One region of the Streptomyces sp. NPDC020299 genome, then DNA from elsewhere that is predicted to be linked to it. Evidence: riboswitches for the same ligand, from Rfam matches in the RefSeq annotation. Region 1 holds a riboswitch; the other holds the start of a gene.
What was found. Region 1 has a riboswitch for glycine ahead of gcvP (aminomethyl-transferring glycine dehydrogenase). Riboswitches for the same ligand answer to the same signal wherever they lie in the genome.
Positions count from the first base shown of each region.

Region 2: linked by a shared signal. The riboswitch ahead of gcvT (glycine cleavage system aminomethyltransferase GcvT) and the one ahead of gcvP (aminomethyl-transferring glycine dehydrogenase) in region 1 are both predicted to bind glycine.

Region 1 is NZ_JBIRWL010000001.1:879,217-883,268, reverse strand. It holds gene ACH45E_RS04155 (DNA polymerase IV) at 1-556, shown strand, start outside; gene ACH45E_RS04150 (PRC-barrel domain-containing protein) at 678-1,061, opposite strand; glycine riboswitch at 1,176-1,271, shown strand; gene gcvP (aminomethyl-transferring glycine dehydrogenase) at 1,449-4,052, shown strand, end outside.
Region 2 is NZ_JBIRWL010000021.1:45,417-49,468, forward strand. It holds gene gcvT (glycine cleavage system aminomethyltransferase GcvT) at 1-805, opposite strand, end outside; glycine riboswitch at 956-1,054, opposite strand; gene ACH45E_RS38250 (AAA family ATPase) at 1,228-1,938, shown strand; gene ACH45E_RS38255 (enhanced serine sensitivity protein SseB) at 2,055-2,846, shown strand; gene ACH45E_RS38260 (enhanced serine sensitivity protein SseB C-terminal domain-containing protein) at 3,003-3,803, shown strand.

The sequences.
Region 1 (4,052 bases):
CATCGTGCTGAAGGTGCGGCGATACGACTTCTCGACGCTGACCCGGTCGGAGACGCTGCGGGGGCCCACGGACGATCCGGCGGTCGTGCGGGAGGCGGCGGCCCGCCTCCTGGACTCCGTCGACACGACCGGCGGTGTACGGCTGCTCGGGGTGGGCGTCTCCGGGCTCGCCGACTACACCCAGGAGGACCTGTTCGCCCAGGCGGCGGGTGAGCTGGCGGAAGCGGCCGCGGAGGAGGCAGTGCCCGAGCCTGTCGCCGAACAGCCGACGCCGGCCGAACGGCGCTGGCCCGCGGGGCACGACGTACGGCACGCGGAGTTCGGGCACGGCTGGGCGCAGGGCAGCGGGCTCGGGCGGGTCACCGTGCGCTTCGAGACGCCCGGCTCGGCGCCCGGCCGAGTGCGGACGTTCCGGGTCGACGACCCGGCCCTGGAACCGGCGGAGCCGCTGCCTTTGACAGCCCGGACAGCTGCGAGCGGGCTCCGACCCGGGAGCGATGGGGAGCGGGCTCCCATCGGTGCGGAGGGATCCCGAGGCGGTGCGGACAGGCCCTGACGCGCTGCGGATGAGCCCCTCCGCGGTGCGGGGGCTGAGGCGGACGAGGGAGCGGGGGTGTGTCCGGCCGGTGCTGGCCGGAAGGAGCCGGCCCGGGGCGGCTCTGTGGGGCTTGCGTTCGCTACGCCGGTCCCGCCGTCTCGTCCGTGCCCGCCAAATGGCCGAAGTCGCGGTCCGGGGGCGGAGGAGACGGGGTCACGTCGAGGCCGTAGTGGTGGTAGAGCTGGAGTTCCTGCTCGGGGGAGAGATGACGGCCGACGCCGAAGTCAGGCGCGTCCTTGATGAGGGACCGCTCGAAGGGGACCCGGAGGGTGCCGTCGATCAGTTCGCTGGGCTCCAGCGGAACGAAAGCGTCCCTGGAGAAGAGGCCGGTGCGTATGGCCGCCCACTCCGGCTCGCCGGTCGCGTCGTCGAGGTAGACCTCGTCGATCGTGCCGATCTTGTCGCCATTGCGGTCGAACGCCTTGCGGCCGATCAGGTGGCGCGGATCGATGTCGGTTCGCACGGTCCCTCCTCTTGGTCGCAACTCATCCGTAAGCACTACAAAAGAGCACATTCACCAAGGTGGCCACTCGAAGGAACAGGCGTGCACCTCGCTGGTACGCTGGCAAACGGCTGCTGACCCCGCGCGGGAGAGTCCTCCGGACATCATCGGAGGCGCCGAAGGAGCAACTCCTCCCCGGAATCTCTCAGGCTCACGTACCGCACGGACGAGGTCACTCTGGAAAGCAGGGCGGTGTCTCGACGGCTTCCGCTCTCACCGACGGTGAAAGCCGGGGCCCTCGGGCGACCCGGTGAAGCTCTCAGGTCGAGATGACAGAGGGGGAGGCCGTCGGGGTATCCGTACCGGGGTGCCCCTCGAAGGTCGCGTCAGACCAGGAGGCCCTCCGCAATGACCGCCCACCGCACTCCGCTCTCCGAGCTCGAACAGGGCATCCCCTTCGAGCAGCGCCACATCGGGCCCGACCAGGAGGCGCGGGCCAAGATGCTCGCGCACGTCGGCTACGGCTCGCTCGACGAGCTGACCGCCGCCGCGGTGCCGGATGTGATCAAGAACGCCGACGCCCTGGATCTGCCGGGTGCCCGTACCGAGGCCGAGGTGCTCGCCGAGCTGCGTTCGCTGGCCGACCGCAACCAGGTCCTCGACCCGATGATCGGGCTCGGGTACCACGGGACCTTCACCCCGCCCGTCATCCTGCGCAATGTGATGGAGAACCCGGCCTGGTACACCGCTTACACCCCGTACCAGCCGGAGATCTCGCAGGGACGGCTCGAGGCCCTGCTGAACTTCCAGACCATGGTCGCCGAGCTCACCGGGCTGCCGACCTCCGGTGCCTCGCTGCTCGACGAGGGCACGGCGGCGGCCGAGGCGATGGCGCTCTCCCGGCGCATGGGCAGGAACAAGAAGGGTCTCTTCCTGGTCGACGCGGACGCGCTGCCGCAGACCATCGCCGTGATCCGGACCCGCGCCGAACCGACCGGCGTGGAGGTCGTGGTCGCCGACCTCAGCGAGGGCATCCCGGCCGAGGTCGCCGAGCGTGAGATCAACGGCGTGCTGATCCAGTACCCGGGCGCCTCCGGGGCCGTACGCGACATCAAGCCCGTCGTCGACCGGGCGCACGAGCTCGGCGCGCTCGTCACCGTCGCCGCCGACCTGCTGGCGCTGACCCTGCTCACCTCCCCCGGCGAGCTCGGCGCGGACATCGCGATCGGTACGACCCAGCGCTTCGGTGTGCCCATGGGCTTCGGCGGCCCCCACGCCGGCTACATGGCGGTGCACGAGAAGTTCGCCCGCAGCCTGCCCGGCCGCCTGGTGGGCGTGTCCGTCGACGCGGACGGAAACAAGGCCTACCGGCTGGCCCTGCAGACCCGCGAGCAGCACATCCGCCGCGAGAAGGCCACCAGCAACATCTGCACCGCCCAGGTGCTGCTCGCCGTCATGGCCGGTATGTACGCCGTCTACCACGGCCCCGAGGGCCTGAAGGTCATCGCGCGGCGCACCCACCGGTACGCCACCCTCCTCGCCGAGGGGCTGCGGACGGGGGGCGTCGAGGTCGTCCACGGCTCCTTCTTCGACACCGTCACCGCGCGCGTCCCCGGCCGGGCCGCCGAGGTCGTGGCCGCCGGCCGGGAGAACGGGGTCAACCTGCGGCTCGTCGACGCCGACCACGTCTCGGCCGCCTGCGACGAGACCACGGCCCGCGCCCAGCTGGGCGCCGTATGGACGGCGTTCGGCGTCGAGGGGGACATCGAGGCGCTGGACGCGGCGACCGGGGACGCCCTCCCCGAGGCCCTGCTGCGCACCGACGACTACCTTGCCCACCCCGTCTTCCACCAGCACCGCTCCGAGACCGCGATGCTGCGCTACCTGCGCCGGCTCGCCGATCGCGACTACGCGCTCGACCGCGGCATGATCCCGCTGGGCTCCTGCACCATGAAGCTCAACGCGACCACGGAGATGGAGCCGGTCACCTGGCCCGAGTTCGGGCAGCTGCACCCCTTCGCGCCCGCCGAGCAGGCGCAGGGCTACCTCACGCTCATCCGTGAGCTGGAGGAACGTCTCGCCGAGGTCACCGGATACGACAAGGTCTCGCTGCAGCCGAACGCCGGTTCGCAGGGCGAGTTCGCCGGCCTGCTCGCCGTACGCGGCTACCACCGCGCCAACGGCGACGACCAGCGCACCGTCTGCCTCATCCCGTCCTCCGCGCACGGCACCAACGCCGCCAGCGCCGTGATGGCGGGCATGAAGGTCGTCGTGGTGAAGACCGCCGAGGACGGCGAGATCGACATCGAGGACCTCCGGGCGAAGATCGAGCAGTACCGTGACGAGCTGGCGGTGCTGATGATCACGTACCCGTCGACGCACGGTGTGTTCGAGGAGCACGTCGCCGACATCTGTGCCCAGGTCCACGACGCCGGCGGCCAGGTGTACGTCGACGGCGCCAACCTCAACGCGCTGGTCGGTCTCGCCAAGCCGGGCCACTTCGGCGGTGACGTCTCCCACCTCAACCTGCACAAGACGTTCTGCATCCCGCACGGCGGCGGCGGTCCCGGCGTCGGCCCCGTGGCTGTGCGCGAGCACCTGGCGCCGTACCTGCCGAACCACCCGCTCCAGCCGGCGGCCGGCCCCGAGACGGGCGTCGGCCCGATCTCGGCCGCGCCCTGGGGCTCGGCGGGCATCCTGCCGATCTCGTGGGCGTACGTCCGCCTGATGGGCGGCGAGGGCCTCAAGCGCGCCACCCAGGTGGCCGTGCTCTCCGCCAACTACATCGCCAAGCGCCTCGAGCCGCACTACCCGGTGCTCTACACCGGCCCGGGCGGCCTGGTCGCGCACGAGTGCATCATCGACCTGCGCCCGCTGACCAAGGCGACCGGAGTGTCCGTGGACGACGTGGCCAAGCGGCTCATCGACCACGGCTTCCACGCGCCGACGATGTCCTTCCCGGTGGCCGGCACGCTGATGATCGAGCCGACCGAGTCCGAGGACCTGGCCGAG
Region 2 (4,052 bases), on a different contig from region 1:
CCTCCTTCTCGAACTTCACCACCCGGCCGAGCCCGGCGTCGAAGGGGGTGAGCGAGGTGGTGAGCTCGTGCCCGTACAGCGGCATGCCCGCCTCCAGGCGGAGCGTGTCCCGGCAGGACAGGCCGCAGGGCACAAGCCCGGCGCCCTCGCCGGCCTTGCTCAGTGCCTGCCACAGCTCGACGGCGTGCTCGGGCTTCACGAAGAGCTCGAAGCCGTCCTCGCCGGTGTAGCCGGTGCGCGCGATGAGCGCCGGGACGCCGGCGACGGTACCGGGCAGGCCCGCGTAGTACTTCAGGCCGTCGAGGTCGGCGTCGGTGAGGGACTTCAGGATGCCGGGGGACTCCGGGCCCTGGACGGCGATCAGGGCGTAGGCGTCCCGGTCGTCCCGGACCTCGGCGTCGAAGCCGGCGGACCGCTCGACGAGCGCGTCGAGGACCACCTGGGCGTTGGAGGCGTTGGCCACGACCATGTAGGTGGCCTCGGCCAGCCGGTAGACGATCAGGTCGTCCAGGATGCCGCCGTCGGCCCGGCAGATCATGGTGTAGCGGGCGCGCCCGACACCGACCGAGGCGATGTTCCCGACCAGGGCGTGGTTCAGCAGCTCGGCGGCCTGCGGGCCGGTCACGGTGATCTCGCCCATGTGGGAGAGGTCGAACAGCCCGGCCCTGGTGCGCACGGCGAGGTGCTCGTCGCGCTCGGAGCCGTAGCGCAGGGGCATGTCCCAGCCGGCGAAGTCGGTCATGGTCGCGCCGAGCGAGCGATGCAGGGCATCCAGCGCGGTACGGCGGAGTTCGGTACTGCTCATCGGTCGGTCGTCTCCCAAAGGCATGACAGGCGAGGTCGTTCCTCCCCATCTGTCATCGGAACCTGAGAGGTTCGCCCTGACCACAGGGCGTGATCATGGCTTGCACCTTGGGTGGGGCCGCTGACACAGCGACCCGCTTTTCAGATGTGCCTCGCCCGCGCGGTAACGGGGCCTGAGAGATTCAAGGGAGGGACTTGCTCCTTCGGCGCCCCGCACCATCGGTGCCGGGGACTCTCCCGCGCGGATTCAAACGGCCGGTATGCAGTTGGCGCGCACATCATCGCATGCCGCCCCCTCTCCTTGACCCACTCGTCTTTTGTGACTGGCCTGTGGCACGGAGCGGACGGAACCGCTGGACATCGTGCATTACCTTCTCTTTACATTCGGAGGGGAGAACCTTTCCTGAACCCCCAGGGAGGACGATCACGGTGACAAGGACCACGGCATACGCGACGACGACGGCCGTCGCCCTGCCCCAGCAGCCGACGGCCCCGGCCCGCGAGCGGTGCGACGAGTTCCCCCACGCTCGGCTGCGCTCGCGCGGGGGGACCCCCATGGCACCGGTCGTCCGCGATCTGCGGGACCGCGCGGGGCGCAGTCCGCGCGGCCTGCTCTTCGGCCCCCGTGACCTGGTGGTGGTCACCGGCCTGCCCGGCAGCGGCAAGTCGACGCTGATGCACCGCGCGGTCCAGGGCCCGCGCATCGACTCCCAGGACGCCCGCGACCGCTGGGCGCGCCGCCTGCCCGGCTTCCTGCCGTACGCGGTGTACCGCCCCCTGGTCCGCCTCGCCCACTACGCCGGACTGCGCCGCGCCCTGCGCTCCGGCGAGGGGGTCGTCGTGCACGACTGCGGTACGCAGGCCTGGGTGCGCGACTGGCTGGCCCGCGCGGCCCGCCGCCGGGGCGGCACGCTGCACCTGCTGCTCCTCGACGTCCCGCCCGCCACGGCCCGGGAGGGCCAGCGCGAGCGCGGCCGGGGCGTCTCCCGGTACGCCTTCCTGCGCCACCGCAGGGCGGCCGCCCGGCTGCTGCGCGAGGTGGAGCGGGGCGAACTGCCCCAGGGCTGCGGCTCGGCGGTCCTGCTCGACCGGGACGCGGCGGACGTACTGCACCGGATCGGCTTCGCGAGCTGAGAAGAGCCGCGGAGAGCCGCGGAGCGCTGAGAAGAGCTGAGGAGACCCGCCTGTACGCGCACAGGTACCCGCTAGCCTTTCAGCCTCAACAGTTGGTCCCAGCAGGCGGTAGGCAGATGGACTTCCCGGCGGACTTTCCCGCGGACTTCCCGGCACAGGCGCACACCCACCCGCACAGCGGTTGGCCCGGCAACGAGCTGGAGGAGGTGCTGTCGGCGTCGTTCGGCATCCCCTCGGCCGGCGGCCGGATCATCGAGGTGCTGGGCCGGAGCTACGTGTGGGTCCCGCTGCCCAACGGCGGCGGCCCTGGCAGCGGGCCGCTCGACCTGCCCACCATGGAGATCGGCGGCCAGGCGTACGTGCCGGTGTTCAGCTCCGAGGAGCAGTTCCGCCAGGTCGTCGGTTCCCACATCGGGTACACCGTCGCCCCGGCCGTGGAGTTCGCCCGCGGCCTGCCCCCGCAGGTCGGCATCGTCGTCAACCCGGACGGCATGGTCGGCGTCCCGCTCCCGCCGCAGGCCGTGGCCGAGCTGTGCCGGGCGGGCCGTACCCCGCTCGACGGGCCCGCGAGCGGTGGCCGTGTCCGCCTCTTCGAACCCGACTGGCAGGAGGACCCGGTGGACTTCCTCGCCGCCGCCTCCGCCGAGTTCGAGCTGACCGGCGTCGTCCGCACCGCCCGCCGCTGCCTGGCCGCCATCGAGACGGACGACCCGGTCATGTTCATAGGCGTCGAACTCTCCCAGTGGGAGGGCGACCTGCGGGCCCTGCCCCTGGACGCCCTGGGCAGGGCTCTGGGCGCGGTCCCGGTGCGGTGGCCGGTCAACCTGGTCCTGCTGGACGTGACCGACGACCCGGTGGCCGACTGGCTGAGGACGACCGTCCGGCCCTTCTACCAGCACGGCAACTGAAGCGCCCTCCCCGAGGGGCGCGGGGCCGTGACGGCACACGGCCCGGAGCGACAAGCCACACACAACCCGCACTCGCCGACGGACACCGAGCCGCGCGCTCGCAGGCGCTTAAGCTGTTTCCAGACGCGGGGCGACTTCTCGAAGGGGCGGTAACAGGTGAGCGCGAGCGGCACCGCTGCGACCGGACAGGTCGAGCACATGCTGCGCCAGGTGACGCCCGGGCGTTACGACGCCTACGAGGCACTCCTCAGGGCGCTCGCGACCCCCGCCTCCGGCCAGATCTGGATGCTCCTGTGGCACGGCCAGGCCGGTTCCCCCGACGCCCAGTACGGGAACATGGAGGTGGACGACTTCGGCTACGCGCCCTGCGTCACCTCCGCCCAGGAGCTGTCGGCCAGCGGCTGGAACCGCTCGTACGAGGTGGTCGACGCGGTCGACGTGGCCCGCACCCTCTACCCGGACAAGTTCGGCCTCTGGCTCAACCCGCACGCCCAGGGCGGCGGCGTCGGCATCCCCTGGCTCGACCTGCGCCGGATCGCCACCGGCCTGGACCGCCAGCCCGCCGGCCCGCTGAGCCTGTCCGAACCCGGCGTCGAGGTCCCGCAGTTCTACGCCCTGCTCGCGCAGAACGCCCACCGCACCCAGGCCGTCCGCGCGCTGCGCCGCGCCTGGGTGCAGCCCGCGCTCGGGGCGCCGTACCTCGCCATCGGTCTGGACGTGTACGACGCCTCGCCGGCCGCCGTGGACTCGGTGCGCGCGATGATGCAGCAGTCCGTCGGGGCGGTCCCGGACGGGCTGCCGGTGTCGACGGTCGTGATGTCCGACGAGTACGACCCCGTCGTCATGTGGATGCGGGCCAACGCCCGCCCCTTCTACGACCGTGAGGCGCACGCCCCCGCCCCGCCCACGGCACCCGCCGCCGGGTACGGTTACCCGCCGGCGCAGGGTGGTTACTGAGCAAATCGGGCTTCACGGCCCGCACATGGCTTACGCACACCAGGCGCACTTCTTCGCGCGTAGATCACCGCCGAAACCGCCGAAGTGCCGGGAATACCCCTTTTGCACCAACTGGCATGCGTCCGGGGGTTGTTACCCGCTGTTCGGATAACGGAATCCTCCGCACAGCATCACGGTTGCGCATACTTTCCCCGTCAGCTCTGGCGGGTGATCGCGACGAAGCTGAAGACTCGCGACGCGGACACGCGG